DNA from 3 places in the Pseudarthrobacter adonitolis genome. Region 3 is predicted to be linked to each of the others. Evidence: riboswitches for the same ligand, from Rfam matches in the RefSeq annotation. Region 3 holds a riboswitch; each other region holds the start of a gene.
The links. A riboswitch is a leader RNA that binds a small molecule or an ion and turns the genes downstream of it on or off. The one in region 3 is predicted to bind thiamine pyrophosphate.
Positions count from the first base shown of each region.

Region 1: it holds a riboswitch for thiamine pyrophosphate, as region 3 does, so the genes downstream of both, ACZYZ4_RS17785 (ECF transporter S component) here and thiO (glycine oxidase ThiO) in region 3, are expected to answer to the same signal.
Region 2: it holds a riboswitch for thiamine pyrophosphate, as region 3 does, so the genes downstream of both, thiD (bifunctional hydroxymethylpyrimidine kinase/phosphomethylpyrimidine kinase) here and thiO (glycine oxidase ThiO) in region 3, are expected to answer to the same signal.

Region 1 is NZ_JBVAYW010000027.1:19,715-22,828, forward strand. It holds gene ACZYZ4_RS17780 (ABC transporter ATP-binding protein) at 1-843, opposite strand, end outside; gene ACZYZ4_RS17785 (ECF transporter S component) at 843-1,493, opposite strand; TPP riboswitch at 1,558-1,699, opposite strand; gene ACZYZ4_RS17790 (heme-degrading domain-containing protein) at 1,756-2,298, shown strand; gene ACZYZ4_RS17795 (DUF4235 domain-containing protein) at 2,340-2,603, shown strand; gene mnhG (monovalent cation/H(+) antiporter subunit G) at 2,712-3,114, opposite strand, start outside.
Region 2 is NZ_JBVAYW010000002.1:397,214-400,327, forward strand. It holds gene rpmA (50S ribosomal protein L27) at 1-1, opposite strand, end outside; gene rplU (50S ribosomal protein L21) at 63-371, opposite strand; gene thiD (bifunctional hydroxymethylpyrimidine kinase/phosphomethylpyrimidine kinase) at 644-2,218, opposite strand; TPP riboswitch at 2,211-2,308, opposite strand; gene ACZYZ4_RS04465 (Rne/Rng family ribonuclease) at 2,410-3,114, opposite strand, start outside.
Region 3 is NZ_JBVAYW010000001.1:408,871-411,984, reverse strand. It holds gene thiS (sulfur carrier protein ThiS) at 1-124, opposite strand, end outside; gene thiO (glycine oxidase ThiO) at 121-1,470, opposite strand; TPP riboswitch at 1,462-1,582, opposite strand; gene thiE (thiamine phosphate synthase) at 1,610-2,386, shown strand; gene ACZYZ4_RS02055 (RNB domain-containing ribonuclease) at 2,450-3,114, shown strand, end outside.

The sequences.
Region 1 (3,114 bases), on a different contig from region 3:
CCGTGCCTCCGCGAGCACCTGGTCCGGCGGTCCGTCCAGCAGGACTGCGGAAGTAGCGGCGGAACTTCCTGCGGAGCCCGCTGCCGAGCCCGGCTGCAGCACCACAACCCGGTCCACCAGGTCTTTCCAGACGGACACGCGGTGTTCCACCACCACCAGCGTGGCACCGGTTTTGTCCAGGCAGCGGCCCACGGCGTCCCTGACTTCCATCACACCGGCGGGATCGAGGTTTGCGGTGGGCTCGTCCAGCAGGATCAGCCCGGGCCGCATCGCGAGGATCCCGGCCAGCGCCAGGCGCTGCTTCTGCCCCCCGGAAAGGGCCGACGTCGGGTGGTCCAGCGGGAGCCCGGCGGCACCTGGCCCGCCGTCTGCGTTCAAACCAGCGCCACCCAAACCAGCGCCACCACCCGCACTCCGCAACCCGACGTCGTCGAGCGCTTCATGGACGCGCCGCCAGATCTCGTCCCGGGGAACGGCGAGGTTTTCGGCGCCGAAGGCGACGTCGTCACCCAGCCGCGAAAGAACCACCTGCGTTTCGGGGTCCTGCTGCATCAGGCCCGAGCGGCCGCGCTGCCCGCGGGGCACCACGCCGTCGATCAGCAGCGAACCGGTCTCGTCGGCGTCGTCCCCTTCATCACCCAGCACCCCCGCGAGCGCATGCAGCAGCGTTGACTTGCCCGCCCCCGACGGGCCCAGCAGCAGCACCCGCTCGCCCGGAGCGATATCAAGGTCGAGCCCGTGGACGGCGGGGGCGGAACGCCCGGCATGCCGCCAGCCCCAGCCACGGGCGGACACCGCGGCGGGGCGCACCCCTGCCGCGGCACCGGCGTCGGAAGCGGTCATTAGTTGAACGCAGGCTCCGAAGCTGCCTTCCGCGATGCGAAGGAGCTCAGCACACCAGTCTTGGCGAGGCCGCGGGTGGCGACCCAGGACAGCGCCCCGGCGATGACCGCACCCGAAAGGGTGCAGAACAGGATGTAGGCGAGCTTGTCACCGGGTTCGTACGCGATGTTCCAGCCCCAGGGCATGAAGGAGTCATTCAGGCCGCAGAAGAGACCCGCCCCGGCACCGGCCAGCAGTGCGGCGATGAGGTTGTACTTCTGGTGCAGGAAGGACTTGAACCGGAAGTTGCCGTACACCAGGAGGAAGAACACCAGCTCGGCGCCGAGGCCCTGAAGGAGCCCGGAGATCAGCACGGTGGCGCCGTACTGGGAGCCCATGATGAGTTCGCCGGTGGCGGCCACGGTTTCGCAGAAGAGCGCCGCGCCGGGCTTGCGGATGATGAGCATGCCCAGCACAGCCGGGATCATCCAACCGCCGGCGATCAAGCCGGTCAGCGGGGGGTAAACCGCGTTCATGGGGGCGGAAACGATTCCGGCGCCCTGGGACCAGGCCCAGAAGATGACGCCGCCGGTGATCGCGATGAGCGCCGCCACCACAATGTCCACTACGCGCCAAGTATTGCCGGTTTTTTTGATTGATGCAGTTGTCATTCGGTCCTCCTGAGGAACAGGAGGGGAAAGTGCCCCGGCGTGCGGCGCTGCCGCCGATACCGGACACTTCGAGAACTCGACTCCCTTGCGCCGGTACTAACCGGATCAGGTTCGAGGGTCTGCGGCTGTCCGCACTCTCAGCGCCCACCTGCGGTTCCCTGGCAATGCCAGTGATGTCCGACGGCGGCGCTCCCCTGTCGTAATAAATCTGCCCTGATGGGCGTGATCCAGTTTACACCGCGGGCGGGGTAGATTGTGGGCCATGACTGCCAACAACCCGACTGTGACTGCGTTCAATCCCGATTCGACGGTGCCCCAGCCGGCGGGGCTGCTTGAGGCCCTGATTGCCCGGGTCGAAGCCGAGATCAACGAGCTGCAGTTTCCGCATTTCAGCAAGGACGACTCCCTCAACCTCGGGCTGCTCCTGGTGGAGCTGGGCAAATCGCGCCGGCTGCCCATCCCGATCGACATCACCAAGGGCGAGCAGGTGCTCTTCCACGTTGCCCTGGACGGCGCCACCCCGGACAACGAGCGCTGGATCCGGGCGAAGCAACGCACCGCCGCCAGGTATGAGATCCCGTCGCTGCTAGTGGGCCTCCGCGGCAGGCTGCACGGCGGCCGGATCGAGGACCACGGCTGGTTCGACGAGTCCACCTACGCCCCGCACGGCGGCTGCTTCCCGGTGTACGTCGCCGGCGTGGGAGCCGTGGCCACGGTGACGGTTTCGGGCCTGCCCCAGCAGCAGGACCACGATCTCGTGGTGGAAGCCCTGCGGGAGATTCTGGAGTCCATGCAGCCGGGTTAGGCTAAAGACAGTCCCGGATCCGCTCACAAGGAGTTCAACGAATGAACCTGTTCATCAAGCTGCTCGGCACTGCAATCAGCCTCGGCGCCGGATTCGTCGGCACCAAGATGGTCAACACCGTATGGGAAAAGTCCACCGGCAGGAAAGCACCCACCGGCAGAGACGAAGACACCCCCACGAGCCTCCGCTCGGCGCTCACCTTCGCGCTCATTTCAGCCTCGGTCAGCACCATCATCCAGGTTCTCGCCAACCGCGGCACGCAGCGGGCCATCGTGCGCTTCGCCAAGTCCCAGGACATCGTCTAAGCCCACCACCAGCAACCGCTGAGTTTTTGTCCAGATAACTGCCTCTAATCGGCCGTGACGCCGTGTTATCTGGACAATAACTCACGTGGGGCGTGCGGCGAGTGACGCTCAGTCCCGGCGGTCGCCGTCGGATGCTTCATCCCGGGCTGACTCGTCCCGGGCGGATTGCGCCGCCTTCTGAACCACGGCTTCAAGTTCATCGGAGCTGAGCAGCTCGCGGTGCAGGTGTTTGGTGCGGTAGCCGGAGCGGCCCACCATATGTGCGGAAACGGGCACCGTCAGCAGCTGGAAAATCCAGGCCCCCAGCAGCACCGGCCACACCCACCAGGTGCGCAGCTGCAGGCCGATCGCTGCCAGGAGCAGAAACAGCCCCAGCACCTGGGGCTTTGTGGCCGCGTGCATGCGGCTCAGCAGGTCAGGGAAGCGCAGCAGGCCGACGGCGGCGGCGAGCGACATGAGGGCACCCACCACAAGGAATATCGCCGACACGGTATCGATGACGTTATCTATC
Region 2 (3,114 bases), on a different contig from region 3:
TTTGAAATGCCTGCCTTTAAATTCTGGGGAATCTGCTGAAGAACCTGAACGCTAACGAAGAGTTACTTGATACCCGTGATCTTGACCTTGGTCAATTCCTGACGGTGACCCTGGCGCTTCTTGTAACCGGTCTTGTTCTTGAACTTCTGGATGACGATCTTCGGACCACGGAGGTCTTCGAGGATCTCAGCCGTAACCGTTACCTTGGCCAGGTCCGCAGCAGCAGAGGTGACTTTGTCACCGTCTACCAGGAGCAGTGCGGGCAGCTCAAAGGTGCTGCCGGCTCCACCGGGGACGCGGTTCAGGGTAACGAAGTCTCCAACGGAAACCTTCTCTTGGCGGCCGCCTGCGCGGACAATCGCGTACACCACTTGGGAACTCACTTCTCTCGACGTTTATTACTAAATTTGCGTGCTGAACCCGTTTCCATAATTGGCTGGGTTCTCGCTGTGCCTCAACGCCGTGGGGTCGTAACCCAAGTGTTGGCGTAAGCACCGAAGATCTAGAATACGCTAATTTTGCCTTCGGCCGCAAATGAGGCTGGTTACGGTCGGTTGTCTGTGATAGGACCCACAAGCAGGTACTGCACTGACAATCCAAAACCGTGCCTGACTATCCTACAGGCCGCGCGGGCCTGAGACTGTCAGGAGTGAATTCGCGGCGCGTCGAAGAATTCCACTTCGAACCGGCATGACTGCCTGAACGCCACAAGCATCGCCGCCCGTTCATCCGCGGAAGCGCTCCGGCCGGCCTCGTCAGCCATGGCGACGGCGTCGCGGGTGGCCTGTGCGAAGTCCTCGTCAGCATAGGCCCGCAGCCAGTCGGCGTAAGGGTGCGCTGCAGGGGCACCGGCAGCCAGGAACTCCGCGTGGAGGGTCTGTCCCACGTCGGCGTACAACCAGAAGCACGGCAGCACCGCCGCCACGAGGACCGCGTAGCTTCCGGATGCCGAGGCCGCCAGCAGGTGGTCCACGTAGGACTTGGTGACAGGTCCAAGGGCGGATTCCACTGCTCTGGTGCTCAGCCACGTGCGGTGCAGTTCGGATTCGACCTCAAGGCATTGCTGGGCCGACTTTGCCCAGAACAGCTGCGCGGCTTCCGTGGGCGCCAGCGCACTGGCCCGGGCAAGGACACGCGAATAGCCGTTGAGATAGATGGCGTCCTGAGCGAGGTAATAGGCGAACTGTTCCTCAGCCAACGTGCCGGCCCCCAGGTCGCGAATGAAATCCAGCCCATAGATGGCCTCAAGATCCGGCTCCGACGCCCGACGCAGCGTGTGTGCAAATTCGCCGACTGCCGGAACCCGCTGCATGTGGTGGAAGTGGTTGATTGGGCCGTTGCCTCCGCCCACCTCCAGCTGGGCAGAGGTCTGCAGCGCACCAACCAGCCATGGCTTAACCTTCCGCAGTGCGGCCTCCCAGTCCCCCAGCCTTGCCTGAGCCGTAGCCATGGCCGACGACAGCGAGCAGCCGGTGCCGTGGCTGTTGCGGGTGGGAATCCTGTCCCCGCTCACTTCCACCACCTCCTGGGTGAGCAGCCCAGTGGTGTTGACCAGGGCATCCGGGCACGCACCGCCGTCGAGATGGCCGCCCTTGACCAGGACGGTGGCACCGGTCGCGGCGGACAATTGCTCCCCTTGCCCGAGCGCATCAAGCCAGTCCCGCGCCTGCGGCTCCCCCACCAGGATGGCCAATTCGGCCAGGTTGGGGGTGATCAGGTCCGCGAGCGGGAGCAGCCCCCTCAGGGCCGCCTCGGCAGACTCCTGCAGCAGCCGGTCTCCGCTCGTGGCCACCATCACCGGATCAAGAACGACGACGGCGGGACGCACCTTTTCCAGCCAGTCCCGGACCACGCCAATCACCGCAGCGTCGCCCAACATGCCGATCTTGACCGCGTCGATGGTGATGTCGTCGCTGATGGCATCGAGCTGCTGGCGCAGGAAGGACGCCGGCGGGACGTGAACCGCCTGGACCCCCTGTGTGTTTTGGACCGTCAGGGCGGTGATGGCCGCCATCCCGTAGCCGCCAAGCGCCGCAATGCTTTTGAGGTCGGCCTGGACGCCTGCGCCACCTGACGGGTCCGATCCGGCAATGGACAGCACCCGCGGAACGTCACGCAGCACCTTGACCGCAGAAGAGCGGCCTGGTGCGGGCCGGAGCCCAGCGGGGGTTGCCGTAGTCAGGGGTGTTGCAGGAGGAAGGACAGAAGTTGAAGCCAAAGGAGGACATCCCTTCGCCGGTGCTAACCGGACAGGTTCAACGGGTGTGGATCTCAGCCGGCTCTCTGCGCGGCACCCCGTGTCAGTCACCAGCCTAGCGTTCCTCAGGACTTAACGCCGGACGCCCGGACGCAGCCTGTGATTCACAGACACGTCCGGGCGCCGTTGTAGTGGCTTGCCCTACTGTTTGGTCAGAGCTCCGAGGCCGGAACCCCTACGCCCAGGATGATGGGCGCGTTGGTGGCCGCCGGCTTGTCAGCCACGGGAGCCTTGACGGACTCCGGGGCCTTGGCGGCGTGGGTGTGTCCGGCGGCAGCCGCCGGAGCGGCTGCGTGATGCTCCACGGACGTGGCGTTGGCTGCGCCCTGGGCACGGCTGGCACTCCGGTTCCGACGGGGTCGGCGGGCGGGGGGCTGCTTGGTGTGGTCGGAGTAGTCCTTCTCCGCCACAGCGGGCTGCTGATGACGGACAGGTTCGGCCGGCTGGCTTTCAGTTGCCCGGGCTGCCGCCGGCGTGCTTTCCGCTACAGGGGCCGGCTCGCCAAGGTGGGCGAAGGCCTCTGCGAGGCGGTCAAGTGTCAGGGCAGGTGCGTGCGGCTGGTCCTCGTGGTGCTGCACGAACGGCAGCACCACCTGCTCGCCGCCAAACGTCAGTACAGCGGCCGGGCGGCCGTTGGAGTCCGTCTCGGACCGCTCAGCCGGAGCCGGCACCGGCGCAGCGGGAGTCTGGCCCGCGGCAGCTGATGCGTGAGCCACTTCGTCGTCGTGCATGTGCGCAGCGTGGGCTGCGGCCGCAATGTTCGCAAGCGCTGCCCGCGTGGCCTCAGCCTTGGCATGGCGTTCGGCATCACTGGGTTCCGGGTGGACCGTATGGATCTGCATCGGAGCTGCCGGCGC
Region 3 (3,114 bases):
TTTTCTGCCCGTCTGTCGCCTGGCCGTTGGCTGCGAGCAGGCGGCCCGTGATCTGGCTGATGAGGGTGGTGATGGAGGCGTCATCCGCCACGGAATGGCGCGAGCCGTTGAGGGTGATGTTCATGCTGATTCCTTCTGTGGGTCGAGGTCCTTCGTGCTGCTGATGTCCTTTCGCGGGGACTGTGTGCCGGCTATGTGGTGCTTTCCTGAAAAGCGGGCCGGACTGAGCGCCCCCCATCGCGGGTCCGTCCGGCCGTCCAGCAGGTCCCGGCAGATGGCCGCCGCCGCCGGAGCAAGCAGCACTCCGTGGCGGAAAAACCCGGTGGCAACAATGAGCCCGGCAATGATCCCCGTGTTCCCTGTGCTTGGTGCGGACACCGGTACGCGGCCGAGGAGAGGTGCGTTGTCCGGGGTCGCCGGTCTTGCCCGTGCTGTGCATTCCAGGAGTTCAAGCTCCGAGACGGCCGGCACCAGGACCTGGGCGTCACGCAGCAACTGGTAGACGCCACCGGCCGAGACAGCAGCGTCGTCGCCTGAACCGGCGAGCGCGTCCTCTCGCTGCGTTGCCCCGATCACCACCGTGCCGTCCTGCCGGGGAACGATGTAGACGGGCACGCCATGGACCATCCCGCGGACCGTCGAGGTGAGGAGCGGGCGCAGGTGCTGCGGAACAGCCAGTCGAAGAATGTCACCGTAGACGGGCCGTAGCGGCAGGTGCAGTCCAACCGGCAGGCCATCCAGCGACGCCGCCTGCAATCCGTTGGCCACGATGGTCTCCCCGGCCTGGACACTTCCGCCGTGGGCGAGCTTCACGCCGCTGACGCGGCCGTCCTCCCAGAGAAGGGCAGCGGCCCTTTGGTCAACGGCGAATCCCCGGCGGGCACCTGCCACGGCGGTTCCTGCTCCCGGTTCGTGGACGGCCAGGACTTCCTGGAGGCACGCCAACAGTTTCCGTGGATCCACCTGGTGGTCTGCGGGGATGTCCAGGGCGCAGGATATGGCCGGGCTGAGCAGGGATTCCCTCGTCCTGGCCACACGGACAGTCAGGGGTTCCACCACCAGGCCGCTGGCCTGCTGCACGGCCCGAAGGTCCATCAGCGCCCGGCGGTCCGCAGCGTCCGCGCCGATGGCGAGGGTCGGCGTCGTCAGATATCCGGTATCTCCAGCCCCGGCCAGTGCGAGGTCTGCCGCGAACGCAGGCCACAGGCCGGAGGATGCAAGCATCAGCTCAAGGAGGTCTTCCTCCTGGTAATGCAGCTCGCTCACAGGAGCAAGCATGCCAGCGGCTGCCCAGCTGGCGCCGTTCCCGGGCGCGTCATCGATCAGCACCACGGAACGGCCGGATCGCCGAGCCGCCCAGGCTATGGCGTGGCCGATGACTCCGCCGCCGATGACTGCCACGTCGGCGTGCAGGACTGCGGCCGGGCCGGCTGATGCAGTCTCAGGTGGGCTGCTTATTGCAGGGGGCACGTGGTTCCTTCCCTACGCCGGTACTAGCCGGATCAGGTCAAGCGGTCGGCTCTGACGCCCTCTCAGCCCGGCCGCTTTGTGACGGCTGCAACGGGCTCCCGCAGTACCCGCCCAGTTTAGGGGAATTAGGCTGGTTTCCATGAACTCGCAATCCATCGCCGCTGCAGGCACGTCCTCCGCCAGCTCTTCCACCCCCGCATCTTTGACCGGAACAGACCCCGCTGGCGGCATAGGCACCGGCCTCCCGCACAGCGCCAGGCTGTACCTGTGCACCGAAGCGCGCCGGGACCGCGGGGACTTTGGCGAGTTTGTGGACGCGGCTTTTGCCGGCGGCGTCGACATCATCCAGCTCCGCGACAAGGCGATCGAGGCGGCCGAGGAACTGGAGTTGCTGGCCGTGCTTCAGGCAGCGGCCGAACGCCACGGAAAGCTGTGGGCAGTCAATGACCGTGCCGATATCGCGATGCTGTCCGGCGCCCCTGTCTTCCACATCGGGCAGAAGGACCTGCCGGTTGCTTCCGCCCGCACGCTCCTGGGCGGGCGCACAGCCATCGGGCTTTCCACGCACACCGCCGAACAGATCGAAGGCGCCATCCGGCTGTCCGGTGGGCTGACTGCCCAAGGCGGCCTGGACTACTTCTGCGTCGGACCGGTCTGGGCCACTCCCACCAAACCCGGCCGGGCCGCCGTCGGCCTTGACCTGGTGCGGTACGCGGCCGAAGCAGTCCGCGCTGCCGGTGGCACACAAGCCACGCTGCCCTGGTTTGCCATCGGAGGCATCGATCTCGGCAACGTAGAACAGGTGGTGGACGCCGGTGCCGGCAGGATTGTTGTGGTGCGTGCCATTACCGAAGCCTCCGATCCCGCAGCGGCCGCCGCGGCACTCCTGGCGGCCCTGGACGCGGGCGCATCCTGACAATCCCCGCGTGGCGGGCGGCGGGCGTGCACGATCCGTGGAAATCGGGCTAACCTGACTTTCGTGTCACATCATCGGTTGGCCCCCAATGTCCACGAGCAGACCAACGACCTCGCGGCGGCGCTGAGCGCCCTGCGGACCGAGCTGGAACTGCCGGGACCCTACCCGGCGGAGGCGGTCCGGGACGCGGAGGCGGCAGTGGCCGCACACGAGTTGCCGGGCGCTGACCTGACGGACGTGGACTTCCTCACCATCGATCCGGCATCATCCACTGACCTGGACCAGGCGCTGTTCATCGAGCGCGCGGGCACTGGCTACCGGGTGCTTTACGCCATCGCTGATGTGCCGTCCTTTGTCCGCCCCGGCGGCGGACTGGACGCAGAGACCCGCCGCCGCGGCCAGACGTTCTACGCCCCTGACGGCCGTATCCCGCTGCACCCGGAGGTCATCAGCGAAGGGGCCGGCAGCCTCCTCGCCGGGCAGCTGTGTTCCGCATATGTCTGGGAGTTCGGGCTGAACGACGCCGCGAAAGTCTCCAAGGTGGCTGTCCGAAGGGCCACCATCCGCAGCCGCGCCAAGCTGAGCTACAAGGGAGTCCAGGCCGAGCTCGACGCCGGAACAGCCGGTCCCGTCCTGCAGCTCCTGAAGGAAGTGGGCCTCAAGCGCGTCGAGCTGGAGCGCCGCCGCGGCGGTGCCAGCCTAAACATGCCTGAGCAGGAAATCGTCCA